2 regions of the Agromyces sp. Y182 genome follow, and region 2 is predicted to be linked to the other one. Evidence: predicted binding sites of a transcription regulator. Region 2 holds the regulator's gene; the other holds the start of a gene.

Region 1 (9,475 bases), on a different contig from region 2:
CTGTTGAACGACCCGAAGGTCATCGGCCTCTACTTGGGAACGCTGGGCCAAGACGACGACTGAGCACGGCACGACACGAAGAGGGGCGGATGCTGCGGCATCCGCCCCTCTTCGCATGCCACGGCTGCCGCGAAGGTCCCGGCCGAAACCCGGGCCCCGCACCACTCGCAGCCGGCACTCGCAGCCACCGCACGCCGCCACCGCACGCAACCACCGCACACCGCCACCGCACGCAACAGGGCCCCGACCGAAGTCGGGGCCCTGTCGTTCACTCACTCAGCGGATCAGCCGTCACCGATGCGCTCGTAGGTGTTGTCGTCGAGGTACTGGAAGATGCCGATGGTGGCTTCCGTCGGGTCTCCGTTCTCATCGAAGGTGATCGGGCCCGAGGGGCCGTCGTAGTCGATCTGCTTGCCCTCTTCGAGGAGCGCGACGCCCTCTTCGTAGCTCGTGACCTTCTCGCCGTCGCCTGAGCCGCCCGAGACCTGACGCAGGTACTTGGCGATCTCGGGGCCCTCGGTGCTGTTGGCCGCGTACGCCGCCAGCGAGAGAAGCACGACCGCGTCGTACGACTCAGCCGCGTAGCTGAAGTCGGCCAGCGCGGGGTCGACCTCGAGCAGACGGTCGGTGAAGTCACCGAGCGTTCCAGTGTCGAGACCGGGGAGCGTGCCCTTCGAACCGGCCACGAGGCCGGGGGCGAAGTCTGCACTGTAGTCCGACAGGTTGCCGTCGACGAAGTACAGCTGGTCATTCGGGTAGCCCGCACCGACGAGCGCCGGCGTGATGATCTTCGCCTGGTCGAACGTGATCAGTGCGATCGCGTCGGGGTTGGCAGCCGTCACTTCAGCGATCTGGGCATCGAAGCTCGAGTCGCCCTCGTTGAAGAGCGCCTCTGCGACGACTTCACCGCCGGCCGCCTCGAAGGCGGTCTTGGTGAACTCCGCGAGACCCGTGCCATAGGAGTCGTTCAGCACGATCAGGCCGAGCGTCGCGTTGCCGTCTTCGGCGATCAGGTTGCCGAGCACCTCGCCCTGGAGCACGTCGGAGGGAGCGGTGCGCCAGAAGAGTCCGTTGTCGTTGTACTCGGTGAAGTCGGCCGAAGTGTTCGCCGGCGAGAACTGGATGACTCCTGCAGCGACGATCTGGTCGATGACGGTCTTCGAGACGCCCGACGACGCTGCACCGATGATGGCCGACACGTCTTGCGAGAGGAGGTCGGTCACGGAGACGGTCGCGGTGTCGGTGGTGGTGTCACCCGAGTCGCGGAAGATGATCTCGACGCCGAGACCGGAGTCCGCGACCGCGTTGACGTCATCGGCACCGAGCTGAACGCCGGCCTCTTCGGGCGGGCCGAGGAACGCGAGCGCACCACTCTGCGGAAGGATCGTTCCGAGCTTGAGCGACAGGTCGCGCTCGCCCTCGGCGATGGGCAGCGCGTCGCCGGTGTCGGCAGGTTCGTCGGAATCGGCGGGGGCGGGGGCACCCGAACTGCACGCGGTGAGGAGAAGGGCACTGACGCCAGCGATGGCGATGCCCGTCCAGGCTGCGCGAGCCGAGCGCGAGGCCGAGGCCTTCGCGAATACGCTCATGTTGCTCCTTGGGACTGAAGGAAATTGGTACACAATGCAGCGCCATGGTGACGCCGTTGTTTGACAGTATTCCGCGCCAATGGCGGAAACAAGTCAGGGCGGTCACAACCATGTAACACCGCGGCAATCGTTATCTCGCCGACACCTCCCCCTGATTCGGCGCACGGAATCAGCGAGAAACCGCCCGTTCACGCGAAAATCGCGCGCCTGCGACATCCGCTCACCGGTTCGCCACCCGGCCCGCTCGGGACACGGGTCACGCGGGCTCGACGACCAGCCGTCTCGACACGCGAACGCCGCGCAACAGATCGACCGTCAGCACGATGAGCGCCACCCAGACGAGCCCGAAGCCGATCCAGCGCTCGAGCGGCATCGGCTCGTGCAGCACGACGACTCCGACGAGGAACTGGATGAATGGCGCGAAATACTGGATGAAGCCCATGAAAATGAGCGGCAGTCGTCGGGAAGCCGCCGCGAAGAGCAGGAGCGGCACCGCGGTGACCGCGCCGAGGCCGATCAGCAGCACCGTGTGCCACACACTCACCGTGCCGATCGTGAGCCCCGTGGTCATGGCGACGAACACGAGCTGCACCACGGCGAGCGGTGCGAGCCATATGGTCTCGATCGTGAGTCCGGAGACCGCGTCGACCTTCGGGCCGACGCGCTTCTTGATGAGTCCGTAGAAGCCGAACGAGAACGCCAGCACGAGTGCGATCCACGGCAACTGGCCGTATCCGAACGCGAGCACCACGACCGCGACGATCGAGATGCCGACCGCGATCCACTGGGTGAGGTTCAGGCGCTCGCGCAACACGAGCACGCCGAGGAAGACCGTCACGATCGGGTTGATGAAGTAGCCGAGCGCAGCCTCGACCACCTGGCCGGAGAGCGTCGCGTAGACGTAGGTCTGCCAGTTGATGAAGATGAGGAGACCGGCGAGCCCCATCGTGAGCACGATGCGGCGATCGCGCAAGAGCACCGCAAGCGGCCGCCACGCGCGCGTGACCGTGATGAGCAGGGCGCAGAAGACGATCGAGAACAGCACCCGCCAGGCCACGATCTCGAACGGCGCCGAAGGGGCGAGCGCGATGAAGTAGATGGGGAGGAAGCCCCAGAAGCCGTAGGCGCCGATCGCGAAGAAGAGGCCCGAGCGGCTCACTCCCGCCGTCGGAGTCGTCGAGGCGGATGGCACGGTCTCGGAGCGGGATGACACCAGCACAGACTACGCCCGGGTGGGGATGACGAGAGCGGCGGGCAAGAGGTTCGGGTGAGCGGATGCCGCGGCATCCGCTCGCCCGAACGACGACGAGGCCCGGATGCCCCACTGGGGCATCCGGGCCTCGAATGTAATCGTGTCGCCTTAGCGGACGACGACCGCGAGCACGTCGCGAGCCGACAGGACGAGGAGGTCGTCGCCGTCGAACTTCACCTCGGTGCCGCCGTACTTCGAGTAGATCACCTTGTCGCCGACTGCGACGTCGAGCGGGATGCGGTTGCCGTTGTCATCGATGCGACCGGGGCCCACTGCCACGACCTCGCCCTCTTGGGGCTTCTCCTTGGCAGTGTCGGGGATGACCAGACCCGATGCGGTGGTCTGCTCGGCCTCGACCTGCTTGATGACGATGCGATCCTCGAGCGGCTTGATGGAAACCGACACGGTTGACCTCTTTCTTGACGAAGACTGGTTGGCAGCCTCAGAGCGAGAGTGCTAAACCGAGTCTAGGCGCGATTTGGCACTCGTGCAACGTGAGTGCCAGCCCGTTCAGCCACAGGCGAACGCTGCCGCGACGCGATGCTAGCGTGGCCGGGTGGATCGCGCTGAACTCGTCGAACTGCTCTCGCCAGAGGGCCTCACGCTGCTCGACGGGCTGCCCGACTGGGACTCGAAGGCCGACATCGTCAAGACCGTCGCCGACCTTCGCAAGCAAGGGCATCGACCCAGTCTCGTGGCTGCCGTGCTCAGCCAGGCGAAGCTCCGAGCGAAGGCCGAGGCGAAGTTTGGCCCGTTCGCCTCGCGGATGCTCTTCACCGAAGCCGGCCTCGAACAGGCGACACGGTTGAAGGTCGCGGCCCTGCACGCCGGACGCTTCTCGAGGGCCGGTGTCGGCCATGTGGCCGACCTCGGCTGCGGCATCGGGGGCGATGCCCTCGCCATGGCGGCGATCGACCTCGAGGTCACGGCCGCCGAGGCCGACGAGGTCACCGCAGCGATCGCAGCGTACAATCTCACGCCCTTTCCCCGGGTGCGAGTGCTGCACGAGCAGGCGGAGCAGGTCGCCCTCGGCGGCATCGACGGGGCGTGGCTCGATCCGGCGCGACGAACGACCACAGGCGGCACGACGACGAGAATCACGGATGCCGCCGACTACTCCCCCTCGCTCGACTTCGCCTTCGGGCTGGGTGAGCGCATGCCCGTCGGAGTCAAGCTCGGCCCCGGCACCGATCGCGGCGTGATCCCCGCAGGAGCAGAGGCGCAGTGGGTCTCGGTCGACGGCGACCTCGTCGAGCTCGGGGTCTGGTTCGGATCGGTCGCCCGTCCCGGCATTCGCCGCGCCGCCCTCGTCATCCGGGGTGACGCCGCCCAAGAACTCACGGCGGGTGCCGACAGCGAAGACGCTCCGGTCGGGCCGCTCGGCGATTACCTGTACGAGCCCGACGGTGCCGTCATTCGCGCGCGGCTGATCGGTGATCTCGCCCGTGCGCACGGCGCGTGGATGCTCAGCTCCGGCATCGCGTACCTCACTGCCGACACCGCGTTCGACTCGCCGTTCGCTCGCGGGTTCCGCGTGCTCGAACGGCTGCCCGCCGACGAGCGCCAGCTGCGACAGGCGTTGGCGGAACGGGACATCGGCACACTCGAGATCAAGAAGCGCGGCACCGATGTCGACCCCGCCCGGCTGCGCACCCGGTTGAAGTTGCGCGGCGCGGCCTCTGCGACCATCGTGCTGACCCGCGAAGCAGGCCGGCACGTCGCCCTGCTCGTCGAGCGGATCTGAGCCGACGCTCGCCGAATTGCCGGGGCCACCCGCCCGTCGTCATCGCGTGAAGCGTCGGCCGTCGCATGTCGGCACGGCAGTCAGGGCCTCAGCCCGACACGACCTCAGCGCGGCACGACGTCAGTGCGGCAGAGCACCGAAGACGATCGCGTAATAGCCGATCCAGACGGCCGAGAACACGAGCCCTGCGATGCCGGTGCCGATGCCGGCGAATGCCAGCGTGCGCCCCCGTTCCTCACGGCGAAGGCCGAGCACGCCAAAGACGATCGCGGCGATGGAGAGCGGCAGCATCCAGCCCACGAAGAGCGATGCCGCGGCGCCGATGGTGCCGGCGACGGCCGCGATCCAGCTGAACACCCGCCGTTGCGTCTGCTCTTCGACCGCTTCGGTCGGGTCGGATCCCGGCCGATGCACGATGAGCAGTTGCCCGGTGGAGATCGATCGGAGCTGACCCGTGTCGAACGGGACGTCGAACTCCCGCACCGCGGGATCGGCACGGAACGTCGGTTCGGCGGGCTGGAACGGCGCCAAGGGCTCGAACGACCTCGCTCGCTCGTCGCTCGCCCCGTTCGACCCGTCGTCGCGAGCCCCAGGAGAGCGGTCGGGGGTCTCGCCGTCGGGCGAAACCCCCTCGCGCTCAACCATGGATCGCTCCTCAGTACCCGTAATAGCTGTCGTAGCCGGAGAAGACGATGCCCCACAGCACGAACGACAGCAGCGCGATGGCGATGCCGACGAAACCGAGGATGATGCCGGTCAGCCACATGCCCTTCGCAGCAGGCTCCTTCTTCTTGCCGAGGAAGCCGAGCACGACGGCCGCAGCCGGGATGAACAGCTGCAGCACCCCACCGACGAACGGGATGAAGACGACGAAGAAGCCGATGAGCCCCACGATGCCCGCGATGAGCGAGATCAGGCTGAGCACGGGTGTCGCCCTCGTCGGTGCGGCAGTGCCGTAGGCGGGTGCGCCATACGCCGGCTGCGCCGGTGCGCCATAGGGAGGTTGGGCGGGCGCACCATATGCAGGCTGCTCGGGAGCACCATAGCCGGGCGCCGCCGGCTGGCCGCCTGCGGCGGGAGCGCCGTAGGGAGGCTGCGGCGGGGGCGTCGGAGCTCCGTAGCTCGGTGCCGCGGGGGGCACCGGTGGTGCGGGCGGTGCAGGTGGCTCTGGAGCAGCCGGCGGTTCGGGCGCCGATGGCACTTCGGGCACGTCGGGTGTCGACGATGCCGGAGCGGCCGCAGCGGCGTCGACCGGCACGATGGGCTCGGGCGCGCTCGGAATCTCGGGCTCGGGGGCGTCGGGCAGCTCGGGCTCGGGAACGCTGGGCGTCTCGGGCTCGGCCGGCACCTCGGGGAGGTCTGGCACCTCTGGGACGTCGGGGTTCTTGGGATCACTCATGGTTGCCTCAGTACGACCCGTAGGTCGTTCCGTAGTTGGCGAGCACCGCGAAGGCGATGATCGCGATGATGATGAAGATCACGCCGATCAGGATGCCGACGAAACCGAGGATGATGCCGGTGAGCCACATGCCCTTCGAGGCCGGCTCCTTCTTCTTCGCGATGAAGCCGAGCACGACGGCGGCGATCGAGAACAGCAGGCCGAAGTAGAAGAACGAAGCGACGAGGCCGACGATGCCACCGACGAGGGAGAGGATGCTCAGCACCTGCGACGGCTTGGCCGACGCGTCTCCGTAGGGGGGCGCCGCGGGCGCGGGCTGACCGTAGGCGGGCGCGGCAGGTGCCGGCTGACCGTACGCGGGCGCCGCGGGCGCTGCGGGAGGAACGGGTGCAGCAGCGGGCGGAACCGGCGGGGCGGGCGGAACCGGTGCGGCAGGCGTCTCGGCCGGCGGCACCGGCGGCACTGCGCCGTCGGGCTGCTCAGGATGGTTCGGATCGGTCACGGTGGGTTCTCCTCGATGCTGTGGAATACGACCCCGCCACGATGACAGGCGCTCCCGGGCGCTGTCAACGACAGCGGCATCCGGTCTCGTGATCACACTATCGCGCTACGTACGGGGCTGCACGGATTCCGACGCACGTGACGACGCGGACTCGGCCGCCATCTGGATCTCGGTCGCCGGCAGGGTCGAGTCTGCACCGAAGTCGAGCGTCGACGGCGGATGCCCCGCCATCACGAGTTGCGCGCCGAGTGCGGCGATCATCGCGCCGTTGTCGGTGCAGAGCGACAGCGGCGGAATGCGCAACGCGACGCCCGCGGCATCCGCTCGTTCGGTGGCCAACTCGCGCAGGCGGGCATTCGCCACGACGCCGCCGCCGAGCAGCAGGCGCGGCACACCGAGTCGGGTGCACGCCGCGACGGCCTTCGTCACGAGCACATCGGCGACCGCTTCGCGGAAGCTCGCAGCGACGTCGGCGACCGGCACGGGCTCGCCGGCTGCTTCGCGCTGCTCGACCCATCGAGCGACGGAGGTCTTCAGGCCCGAGAAGCTGAAGTCGTAGCGGTGCGCCGCGAGGTCTTTGGGCTGGGTGAGTCCGCGTGGGAACCGGATGGCTCGCGGGTCGCCGCCGATCGCGGCTCGATCGATCTCGGGCCCGCCGGGGTACGGCAACCCCAGGAGCCGCGCCACCTTGTCGAACGCCTCGCCCGCGGCGTCGTCGATGGTCTCGCCGAGGAGCTCGACGTCGGAGACGAGGTCGCGCACGAGCAGGAGCGAAGTGTGCCCGCCCGAGACGAGCAGCGCGACAGTGGGCGTTTCGAGCGGAGCCGCAGTGTCGAGCAGATCTGCGCCGACGTGCCCGACGAGATGGTTCACTGCGTAGATCGGCACGTCGAGCGAGATGGCCAGCGCCTTGGCGGCGCCGACGCCGACCATGAGCGCGCCCGCGAGGCCGGGGCCACTCGTCACCGCGACCGCGTCGAGATCGGCGAGGGTGACGGATGCCTCGGCGAGCGCCGCCCGGATCGTGGGCCCGAGCGCCTCGAGATGTGCACGCGCGGCGATCTCGGGCACGACGCCGCCGTATCGGGCGTGCTCCTCCATCGATGAGGCGATCGTGTTGGCGAGGAGCGTCGTGCCGCGCACGATGCCGACACCGGTCTCGTCGCACGAGGTCTCGATGCCGAGGATGAGCGGGGCGTCGCGGTTCATCGGGTCACCCCTGCGCCGCCAGCAGCGCGCTCGCCCGCGTCGTCGGCGGGGCGGGTGACCGCCGGCGGCACCGTCAGCCGCATGTGCACCGCGTCGATGCCGCGCCGGTAGTAGCCACGGCGCACGCCGATCTCCTCGAAGCCGAGCGAGTCGTAGAGCGCACGGGCGATCGGGTTGTCGGCGCGCACCTCGAGGAAGAGCTCCGAGACATGACGGCGCCGAGCTTCGGTGATGAGTGCGTGCATGAGGCCGCGACCGAGGCCGATGCCCCGGGTCGACGGCGCGACCGCGATCGTCTGGATGTCGCCCTGCCCGCCGCCGGCCGGAGCGAGCAGGCCGGCGTAGCCGAGCAGGCCGCCGGCGGGATCGCCATCGGCTTCCGGATCGGCATCGGCATCGGCATCGGGGCGAGCGTCGCGCTGGGCTTCGATCCGGTCGTCGACGGCCACCAGGTAGTAGCCGTGCTCGCTCTCGATCTCACGGCGCATGGCGTCTTCGGGCCAGGCATCGGCCTCGAAGGTCGCGCGCTCGAGCACCATGATGCGCTCGAGATCGTCGCTCGTCGCACGTCGCATGAACACGCTCATCGCAGCACCTTCTTGCCGGCCGACGGGGTGACATCGGGTGCTCGCAGGTAGATCGGCTCGTCGGGCGTGAGCGGCAGGCGACCGGTGGCGAAAGCGAGTTCGGCGAGCATGCCGACCGCGCCCGCCGAGACGATCGCGGCATCGAAGCGGATGCCGCGTGGCGCGGGCACCTCGTCGCGTGGCGCGAGTTCGGGGCCGCTGACCCGCACCGGCAGTCCGTCACCGTCGAGTCCGTCGTACTCGGAGATCGCGAACTCGCGACGCCGGGCATCGGTGACCACTTGCAGCGGGCCGGCGTCGCCCGCGCGGTACCGGGCCAAGGCGATCGCGTCGTGGCTCACGACCGGAACGAACGGGCGGCCGATGCCGAGCGCGAAGGCGTGTGCTGCGGCGATGCCGACGCGCAGGCCGGTGAACGGCCCGGGTCCCATTCCCGCCGCGACACCCGACAGGTCTCGTGGTTCGACGCCGGCGCCGGCGAGCGCGTCACGGATGAATCCGCCGATCACCTCTGCGTGGCGCATCGTGTCGTCGGTACCCGTCTCGACGAGACAGCGCAGTTCACCGCTGACGCCATCTCGATCGACGACGGCGACACTCGTGCCCGTCGAGGTGTCGATCGCGAGGAGCATGGCCTCAAGCCTACGCGGGCGCGGCGTACTGAGTGGCGACCCAGCGGGGCCCGCGGCCGATCACCGTGACCGTTCGCGGCTCGTCGGCATCGAGTGCGGTGCGGTCGAGGCCGCCGGCCGTGGCATCCATGCCGCCCGCGCCGCCGACCGGCGCCGCGGCATCCGCGGTGCTCGCGCCAGTCGGCCGCTCGATCACGACCTCGAGCCATGAATCGGTGACGTCCTCCACGAGTCCGGCACCCCATTCGACGACGACGACGGAGCGATCGAAGTCGAGGTCGAGGTCGTCGAGCAGTGCAGCACTGCCGAGCCGATAGGCGTCGACGTGCACGAGCGGGGCGCCGCCCACGAGGCTCGGATGGGTGCGAGCGAGCACGAAGGTCGGGCTCTGCACGCGCCCGCGCACCCCGAGGCCCGCGCCGATACCGCGGGTCAGCGTGGTCTTGCCCGCGCCGAGCGGCCCCGTGAGCACGACGACGTCGCCCGCGCGCAGCACGGCCCCGAGCTCACGACCGAACGACTCCATCGCCGGGGTGTCGATCACCTCGAACCGCATCACGC
Region 2 (9,475 bases):
GAGGGCGCGATCCTGCTCGTCGATGCGGCACAGGGCATTGAGGCGCAGACGCTCGCGAACCTCTACCTGGCGCTCGAGAACGATCTCGAGATCATCCCGGTGCTGAACAAGATCGACCTGCCGGCGGCCGATCCCGAGAAGTACGCGAAAGAGCTCGCCGACCTCATCGGCGGTTCGCCCGACGACGTGCTGAAGGTCTCGGGCAAGACCGGTGTCGGTGTCGAAGAGCTGCTCGACCGCGTCGTCGAGCGCATCCCGGCGCCGGTGGGCCGAGCGGATGCCCCGGCGCGCGCGATGATCTTCGACTCCGTCTACGACAGCTACCGCGGCGTCATCACCTATGTGCGCATGATCGACGGCCACCTGAACCCGCGTGAGCGCATCCAGATGATGTCGACGAAGGCGACCCACGAGATCCTCGAGATCGGCGTGAGTTCGCCCGAGCCGACCCCGTCGAAGGGCCTCGGCATCGGCGAGGTCGGTTATCTCATCACCGGTGTGAAAGACGTGCGCCAGTCGAAGGTCGGCGACACCGTCACGACCGCCGCGAAGCCCGCCACCGAGGCGCTGCCCGGCTACACCGAACCGCTGCCCATGGTCTTCTCCGGTCTCTACCCGATCGATGGCAGCGACTACCCCGAGCTCCGCGAGGCTCTCGACAAGCTGAAGCTCTCCGATGCCGCACTCGTCTACGAACCCGAGACCTCGGTCGCGCTCGGCTTCGGCTTCCGCTGCGGATTCCTCGGGCTCCTGCACCTCGAGATCGTCACCGAGCGCCTCGAGCGCGAGTTCGGGCTCGACCTCATCGCGACGGCGCCGTCGGTGATCTACGAGGTCACGACCGAAGACAAGAAGACCGTTACGGTCACGAACCCGAGCGAGTTCCCGACCGGCACGAAGATCGTCGAGGTTCGCGAGCCGATGGTGCGCGCCGCGATCCTCGCGCCGAAAGACTACGTCGGCACGATCATGGAGCTCTGCCAGTCCCGTCGCGGAGCGCTCATCGGCATGGAGTACCTCGGCGAAGACCGGGTCGAGATCCGCTACAACATGCCGCTCGGCGAGATCGTCTTCGACTTCTTCGACCAGCTGAAGTCGAAGACCGCGGGCTACGCCTCGCTCGACTACGAACCCACCGGCGACCAGGCCGCCGACCTCGTCAAGGTCGACATTCTGCTGCAGGGTGAGCAGGTCGATGCGTTCAGCGCGATCGTGCACCGCGACAAGGCCTACGCCTACGGCGTGCTCATGACCGGTCGCCTGCGCGAACTCATCCCGCGCCAGCAGTTCGAGGTGCCGATCCAGGCGGCCATCGGTGCCCGCATCATCGCGCGCGAGTCGATCCGTGCGATGCGCAAAGACGTGCTGGCCAAGTGCTACGGCGGTGACATCAGCCGCAAGCGCAAGCTCCTCGAGAAGCAGAAGGAGGGCAAGAAGCGCATGAAGATGGTCGGCCGTGTCGAGGTTCCCCAAGAGGCGTTCATCGCCGCGCTCTCCGGCGACGTGGAGAAGAAAGACAAGAAGTAGCGTTCCGTTCGGCCGTCTGCGTGATCGCGGCGAGCCGCCGCCGGAACGGTCACAGGAGACATCCGTAGAATCGACGGATGCCTGCCGCCCGAATGCCGCGCCCGACCTGCGCGCCGGTGCGGCGTCGCACCAGAGGAAAGGTCGACGGATGACCCGCCGAAACACGTTCACCGACCAATCGGTCACCTACGGGGCGATCGGGGCGACCCTCGCACCCGACCTGCTTCGGTATCCGCCCGCCGGGTATCGGCCTGCCGAAGACGCGGTGCGACTGGGATCGGGCGTCGACCGCTTCGAGCGCGCTGCAGAATCGCTCATGACCTGGGGCATCCAGCGCGGTGCAGGTTTCGAGGTGACGGACGTCTCGTCCGGCACCGGTGCGCAGTACCCCGGCATCGTCTACGACGCCGAGGGGTCGCCGCTCGGCGAACAGCCCGCCGCGCGCAGCGAGGAACGCTTCGGTGCCGACGGCACACCCTATGTCGCCGCGGGCATGACCGCCACCCTGCAGCGCCAGCGCCGGTTCGGCGCCGCGAAGACCCCCGTGCTCGTCGTCTACGTCATCGACGAGCCCGACCGCATCGGCTTCGCCTACGGCACGACGGGTGACGGCCCCGAGAGCGGTGAGGAGTCCTTCATCCTCGAGCGCCGAGATGACGACACGGTGTGGCTCACGATCCGATCCATTCTCGCGACCTCGGGGGTCTCCGCACCGATGCAGCGCAAGCGCCGGCGCGAGCTCACGAAGCTCGAGCTCCGGGCGTTGCACCCCGCGGGCGGCGCGTAGGCGTGGCCTCCGCTCTGCCCCTCGGCGACCCGGCACCGGCCGACGGGCTCCTGCCGGCATCGACCGCCGTCGGCGCTGGCCAACGTGCGTTCGGCGTGTACATCCACGTGCCGTTCTGCCGCGTGCGCTGCGGCTACTGCGACTTCAACACGTACACCTCCGATGAGCTTCGCGGTGCGAGGCAGGTAGATTACGCCGACCATGCGATCGCCGAGGTCCGGATGTCGCGGCAGATGCTCGCGGCATCCGCCCTGCCTGAACGCCCCGCCTCGACGGTCTTCTTCGGCGGCGGCACGCCGACGCTGCTGCCCGCGACCGACCTCGTGCGGATGCTCGACGCTGTGCGCCAGGAGTTCGGGCTCGTTCCCGGCGCCGAGGTCACGACCGAGGCGAACCCCGACTCGGTCGGCCCCGACGATCTCGTGCGCCTCGCCGAGGGCGGGTTCACCCGGGTGTCGTTCGGCATGCAGTCGGCGGTGCCGCACGTGCTCGCCGCACTCGACCGCACGCACGACCCTGCACGGGTGCCGCTCGTCGTCGGTTGGGCACGCGACGCGGGCCTCGACGTCAGCCTCGACCTCATCTACGGCACGCCGGGGGAGTCGATCGACGACTGGCGGTTGAGTCTCGACCAGGCGATCGCGCAGGAGCCCGATCACCTGAGCGCCTACGCCCTCATCGTCGAAGACGGCACGAAGCTCGCCCGGCAGATCCGCCGCGGCGAACTCGCGACTCCGTCAGACGACCTCGAGGCGGACATGTACGAGCTCGCAGATGAGCGACTCGCCGCCGCGGGCTACGGGTGGTACGAGGTCAGCAACTGGGCGACGGATGCCTCGCATCGCTCGCGTCACAACCTCGGGTACTGGCGTGGCGACGACTGGTGGGGCGTGGGGCCCGGCGCGCACAGTCACGTGGGCGGGGTGCGTTGGTGGAACGCGAAGCACCCCTCCGCGTATGCCGATCGGGTGACCGCGGGCGTGTCACCTGCGGTGGGCCGGGAAGTGCTCGATGCCCCGACCCGCGAGACCGAACGTGTGATGCTCCTGACGAGGATCAGCGAGGGAGTCCACATCGCGTCACTGCACGCGGGTGGGCGTCACGCCGTGGCGGGGCTCATCGCCGATGGCCTCGTGGACGCGAAAACCGCCCTCTCCGGTGAGTTGGTACTCACCAGAAGAGGGCGGCTGCTCGCTGATGTCGTGGTCAGGCGCCTGCTCGACGAGTCGTCGGAGCTCAGCTCACGAACTTGATCGAGAGCGGGTAGGTGTAGGGCTGGCCTTGGTTCGCCTTGACTGCGGCGATGATGCTGAAGACGATGTTGACGATGTAGACCGCGAGCAGTACGAAGATGCCGATGACGATGAAGGTCAGGATGGTGCCGACGACGTAGGCGATCGCCATGGTGATCTGGAAGTTCAACGCGGTCGCGGTGTGGGCGCGCACGAACGGCCCGCGGTCTTTCAGCACGAGATAGCCGATCAGGGCGGGAATGAAGCTGAAGAAGATGCCACCCACGTGAACGAGCGTCGCCCAGAGCTTCTCGTCGGCCGGACTGAGCTGCGCGCCCTGCTGGTAGGGGTTCGGCGGCGGCGGCGGGGGAGGCGGGGTGGCGTCGGACATGTTGTCTCCTTGATCGGTTCGCCCGAAGGCGATATTCGGTCTCGTCGCACGACAGGCGAGCTTTCAACCATCCCATGCTGGCACAGTGGCGCGCGCCGGGTACGGAATTCGCCCGGCGCGCTCCGGCCCGGACTACTTGATGAGGCGGATCGCGAACGGGTAGCGGTAGTGCTGGCCGTCTTTCGCCTTGAGGAACGCGATGATCGAGAAGACGACGCTCACGATCCATGCCGCCCACACGACGAGGACGCCGATGAAGATGATCGTCAGGATCCAGCCGACGACGTAGGCGATGAGGATCGTGATCTGGAAGTTCAGCGCCTCTTTCGCCTCGGTGTTCGTGAAGGAGCCCCTGTCTTTGAAGACGAGCCAGATGATGAGGGCCGGCAGGAATCCGAGGATGCCGCCGAGGTGCGCGAACGAGCCCCACTGCACATCTTGCTCTTGTGCGAGCGGCGCAGCTGCGACCGGTTGGGCGGGCGGAACGTTCTGATCGGGTGCTGATGAGTTCGGATCGGTCATGGCGGGTGCCTTTCGGGGTTCTCGGGTGAACCGCGTCTCGCGCGATCGGGCATCGCTGCAAGGGGGTGACTCGCGGGGATACCCATAAGCTAGCGCCGCCGCCCGCTGGTGGCAACGGCTTCGTCACGGGATGTCGCGATATGATTGGCACTCACTCAGAACGAGTGCTAAGCGTCTGACGGAAGCGAGGGCCATGGTCTCGGAACGCAGCCTCGCCGTGCTGCGCGTGATCGTTCAGGACTATGTCGCATCACGCGAGCCCGTCGGGTCGAAGACGATCGTCGAGCGGCACGCCTTCGGCGTGTCGGCCGCGACGATCCGCAACGACATGGCCCTCCTCGAAGAAGAAGAGCTGATCGCGGCTCCGCACACCTCGTCGGGTCGCATTCCGACCGACAAGGGCTACCGCGTCTTCGTCGACCAGCTCACCGACGTGCGCCCGCTGACCTCTGCCCAGCGGCAGGCGATCGAGACGTTCCTCGGCGAGTCGAGCGACCTCGACGAGCTGCTGGCTCGAACGGTGCGCCTCATCGCCCAACTCACCAAGCAGCTCGCGGTCGTGCAGTACCCGAGCTTCGGCAGCGACCGCGTGCGTCACGTGGAGCTGGTCTCCCTCGCAGCCGATCGGGTGCTCTGCATCCTCATCACCGATTCAGGCCAGGTCGAACAGCGCCTCGCCGAACTCGAAGAACCGGTCGACGAGCACACGCTCGACGCCCTGCGGGCGAGGTTGAACGAGATCGCCGGTGGTCGCACGATGGCGGATGCCGCCGAGGCGCTCTCCGGGGAGATCGACGGCGCTGACAGCCGGCACGCCGCGGTGCTGCACACGCTCGCGACCACGCTCGCCGAACAGGCACGCGCACAGCGCACCGAGCGGCTCGTCGTGGCCGGGGCCGCGAACCTCGTGCGCACCGAGCAGGACTTCGCCGGCTCGATCCTCGGCGTGATCGAGGCGATCGAGGAGCAGGTCACGTTGCTGAAACTCTTCGGCGAGATGGCGACCGACGAGCATGCGGTCACCGTGCGCATCGGGCGCGAGAACGCGTCGTTCGGCCTCGGCGAGACCTCGGTCGTCTCGAGCGCCTTCTCGATCCCCGGCCGCGACATCTCGCGACTCGGCATCGTCGGGCCCACCCGCATGGACTACTCCACCAGCATGGCGGCCGTTCGCGCCGTCGCACGTTACCTCTCCCGCACGCTCGGCGAGAGCTGAACCCGCCGCCCGTCGCACCCGACCGGCATCCGGCAATCGAAAGGACAAGCCCTCCGTGGCCGACCATTACGAGGTCCTCGGCGTCTCGCGCGACGCCACCCCCGACGAGATCAAGAAGGCGTACCGTCGTCTCGCCCGGGAGCTCCACCCCGACGTCAATCCGGGCGCCGAGGCATCCGAGCGATTCAAAGAGGTCACGCACGCGTACGACGTGCTCTCCGATGCCCGGCAGCGCGAGCAGTACGACCTCGGAGGTCAGGGCGGCTTCGGTGGTGGTCAGAACTTCGGCGGCTTCGGCGACATCTTCGAGACCTTCTTCGGCGCCGGCCAACAGAGCCGGGGTCCGAGATCGCGCCGGGAGCGGGGTCAAGACGCGCTCATCAGGGTCGAGGTGGGCCTCGACGAGGTGATCTTCGGCACGCACCGCGACATCGAGGTCGACACGGCGGTCACGTGCGAGACGTGCCACGGCTCGTGTTGCCAGCCCGGCACCTCACCCGTCACGTGCGACATCTGCCACGGCACCGGCTCGATCCAGCGCTCGGTGCGTTCGCTGCTCGGCAACGTCATGACCTCGAGCCCCTGCGGCACCTGCCGCGGCTACGGCACGATCATCGCGACGCCGTGCGTGACCTGCCAGGGGCAGGGCCGCGTGCGTGCGCGTCGCACGGTGCCGGTCGACGTTCCCGCCGGTGTCGACACCGGGGTTCGTCTGCAGATGCCGGGCTCCGGCGAGGCCGGCCCCGCCGGCGGTCCGAACGGCGACCTGTATCTCGAGATCAAGGTCAAGAACCACGAGGTGTTCAGCCGGAACGGCGATGACCTGCTGTGCACGCTCGAGGTCGCGATGACCGACGCGGTCCTCGGCACGACGGCCAACATCCCCGCACTCGACGGCGACGTCGAACTCGAGCTGAAGGCAGGGCTCCAGAGCGGCGAGATCCTCACCGTGAAAGACCGAGGCGTCACTCGGCTGCGCGGTGCAGGCCGCGGCGACCTGAAGGTCGGCGTGCAGATCGTCACCCCCACGAAGCTCTCCTCGAAGGAGCGCGAGCTCATGCAGCAGTTCGCCGCCTCGAAGAAGGCGCCCGAGCCCGAGCTCAGCCACTTCCAGCAGGGCATCTTCGCCCGACTGCGTGACCGGTTCCTCGGTTAGGCGGATGCCCCGGTGAGTCACCTCTACCTCGACGAATCGCTCGACCTCTCGGCCGTCGTATCCGGCGGCACCGTCGCGCTCTCCGGCGACGAGGCGCGGCACGCCGTGACCGTCTCAAGGGTACGAACGGGCGAGCGCATCGCGATCGGCGACGGCCACGGCACGCTCGTGCACGGCGTCGTGGCCTCGACGGGTGCGCGCGAGCTCGAACTCAGCGTCGACGAGGTCATCGCCGAACAGCCGCCGTCGCCGCGCATCACACTCGTGCAGGCGCTGGCGAAAGGCGACCGAGACGAGCTCGCGGTGCAAGCGGCGACCGAGCTCGGCGTCGACGTGATCGTGCCATGGGCGGCGAGCCGCTCCGTCTCCCGGTGGGAGGGTCCGAAAGCAGAGAAGGGCCGACTGCGATGGGCTTCGATCGTGCGCGAAGCCGTCAAGCAATCGATCCGCGCCTGGTTGCCGGTGGTTTCGCCGGTCACGACGACCGCACAGCTCGCCGAGCGACTCGGCGGGCAACGGATGCTGCTGCTCGAGCCGACGGCGACGGCGACGCTGACCGACATCCAACCTGATGGGCGTGATCTTGCGCTCGTGGTCGGTCCCGAGGGCGGCATCGCCCCGGGAGAGTTGGAGCGCCTCACAGCGGCCGGTGCGGAACCCGTGCGGCTCGGGGCATCCGTGCTTCGTACTTCGACGGCCGGGCCGGCCGCGATCGCCGTGCTGAACGCGGCACTCGGGCGGTGGTGAGGCATCCGTCGCTACGATGGTGGAATGACCTCGTCCCGCGCAGAACCGACTCTCTTCGAGCGAATCGCCGCTCGTGAGATCCCCGCGCGGCTGGTCGCGGAGACCGACCGCATCATCGCCTTCCACGACGTCGCGCCCAAGGCGCCGGTGCACGTCGTGGTGACCCCGAAGTCGGGGGAGTACCGCGATGTCGTCGAGCTCGCAGCCGGCGACCCGGGTCTCCTCGCCGAACTCGTCGAGGTCGCGCACGGCGTCGCCGACGAACTCGCCGACGGCCAGTTCCGTCTCGTCTTCAATACGGGCGCCGCCGCCGGCCAGACCATCTTCCACGTGCACGCGCACGTGCTCGCGAACAACAGCCGTGACGGCGGTCTCGAGGAGGCCACGCTTGCCGATGAGTGACCCCATCGGTGCCGGAGACGCCTCGCAGCCCGCCGAGGCCGACGAGGAACGGCTCAGCATCGACGGCATCGCCATGGTGCGACTGCTCGGACCGCAAGACCGGCTGCTCACGACCATCCAGCGCGAATACCCCGGCGTGGCCGTGCACGTGCGCGGCAACGAGATCGCGATCCGCGGCGACGTCGACGATCGCGTGCGCGTGCGCCGCCTCATCGAAGAACTGCTGGAGCTTGTGAAGAACGGGCAAGACCCCACCCCCACCGAAGTGAGGAGCTCGGCCCGCATGCTCGACGCCGATCCCAACGCCAAGCCGTCCGAACTGCTCGGGCAGGTGATCATCTCGAGCCGAGGCAAGACCATCCGGCCCAAAACCGAGGGGCAGCGGCGCTACGTCGACGCGATCGACGAGCACACCATCGTCTTCGGCATCGGCCCAGCAGGCACCGGCAAGACGTACCTCGCGATGGCCAAGGCCGTGCAGGCGTTGCAGCGCAAAGAGGTCAGTCGCATCATCCTGACGAGACCCGCCGTCGAGGCAGGGGAGCGGCTCGGGTTCCTCCCCGGTACGTTGACGGACAAGATCGACCCGTACCTGCGCCCGCTCTACGACGCGCTCAACGAGATGATGGACCCAGAGCTCGTGCCCAAGCTGCTCGCGTCCGGCACGATCGAGGTCGCACCGCTGGCCTACATGCGTGGACGCACCTTGAACGACTCGTTCGTCGTGCTCGACGAGGCGCAGAACACCACGCCAGAGCAGATGAAGATGTTCCTCACCCGGCTCGGATTCGGATCGCAGATGGTCGTCACCGGCGACATCACCCAGATCGACCTCCCGGGCGGCGCGAGCGGGCTCCGACTCGTGACCCGAATCCTCGACCACGTCGACGACATCGAGTTCGTGCACCTCACGAGCGACGACGTCGTGCGGCACACCCTCGTCGGCCGCATCGTCGACGCGTACACCGAGTACGACCAACGCCAGCAAGCGCAGCGATTCGAACGCGACCAAGCACGAGAGTTCGCGAACCGTGCCGAACGGCGCGGTCACCAGGGTCCGCGCGACCACCAGCCACGGCTCGGTAAACGAGATGGACAGGCCAAGTGAGCGAGAAGGCGAGGTTCACGGCGTGAGCATCGAGATCAACAACGAGTCGGCGATCGAAGTCGATGAGGCCGCCATCCAGCGATTGGCCGTCTACGCGCTCGATGCGATGCACGTGCACCCAGACGCTGAGCTCGCGATCGTGCTCGTCGACGAGGGGGCGATGGAGCAACTGCACGTGCAGTGGATGGACGAGCCCGGCCCCACCGACGTGCTGAGCTTCCCGATGGACGAGCTGCGGCCCGGCACCGAGGAGTCGCCAACGCCACCGGGACTGCTCGGCGATGTCGTGCTGTGCCCGCAGGTGGCCGAAGCGCAGGCACGCGCAGCGGGGCATCCGCTCAACGACGAACTGATGCTGCTGACCACCCACGGAATCCTCCACCTGCT

Evidence for each region. Region 2 encodes HrcA, which represses chaperone genes, less so after heat shock. Its sites were predicted from a motif close to TTNGCACTCGNNNNNNNCGAGTGCNAA; they were not measured.
Region 1: the regulator HrcA is predicted to act here: its motif matches at 3,320-3,346, upstream of groES (co-chaperone GroES).

What each region holds. Positions count from the first base shown of each region.
Region 1 is NZ_JCAIUF010000001.1:2,895,595-2,905,069, reverse strand. Features, by position in the region: gene AC1C2R_RS13380 (ABC transporter ATP-binding protein) at 1-63, shown strand, start outside; gene AC1C2R_RS13375 (ABC transporter substrate-binding protein) at 285-1,589, opposite strand; gene rarD (EamA family transporter RarD) at 1,846-2,802, opposite strand; gene groES (co-chaperone GroES) at 2,950-3,246, opposite strand; gene AC1C2R_RS13360 (class I SAM-dependent methyltransferase) at 3,398-4,585, shown strand; gene AC1C2R_RS13355 (DUF4190 domain-containing protein) at 4,706-5,230, opposite strand; gene AC1C2R_RS13350 (DUF4190 domain-containing protein) at 5,241-5,984, opposite strand; gene AC1C2R_RS13345 (DUF4190 domain-containing protein) at 5,992-6,486, opposite strand; gene tsaD (tRNA (adenosine(37)-N6)-threonylcarbamoyltransferase complex transferase subunit TsaD) at 6,592-7,695, opposite strand; gene AC1C2R_RS13335 (GNAT family N-acetyltransferase) at 7,692-8,282, opposite strand; gene tsaB (tRNA (adenosine(37)-N6)-threonylcarbamoyltransferase complex dimerization subunit type 1 TsaB) at 8,279-8,914, opposite strand; gene tsaE (tRNA (adenosine(37)-N6)-threonylcarbamoyltransferase complex ATPase subunit type 1 TsaE) at 8,925-9,470, opposite strand; gene alr (alanine racemase) at 9,470-9,475, opposite strand, start outside.
Region 2 is NZ_JCAIUF010000002.1:188,014-197,488, forward strand. Features, by position in the region: gene lepA (translation elongation factor 4) at 1-1,527, shown strand, start outside; gene AC1C2R_RS15440 (DUF1990 domain-containing protein) at 1,676-2,314, shown strand; gene hemW (radical SAM family heme chaperone HemW) at 2,317-3,567, shown strand; gene AC1C2R_RS15450 (DUF4870 domain-containing protein) at 3,551-3,937, opposite strand; gene AC1C2R_RS15455 (DUF4870 domain-containing protein) at 4,070-4,459, opposite strand; gene hrcA (heat-inducible transcriptional repressor HrcA) at 4,653-5,675, shown strand; gene dnaJ (molecular chaperone DnaJ) at 5,731-6,831, shown strand; gene AC1C2R_RS15470 (16S rRNA (uracil(1498)-N(3))-methyltransferase) at 6,844-7,578, shown strand; gene AC1C2R_RS15475 (HIT domain-containing protein) at 7,603-7,980, shown strand; gene AC1C2R_RS15480 (PhoH family protein) at 7,973-9,088, shown strand; gene ybeY (rRNA maturation RNase YbeY) at 9,111-9,475, shown strand, end outside.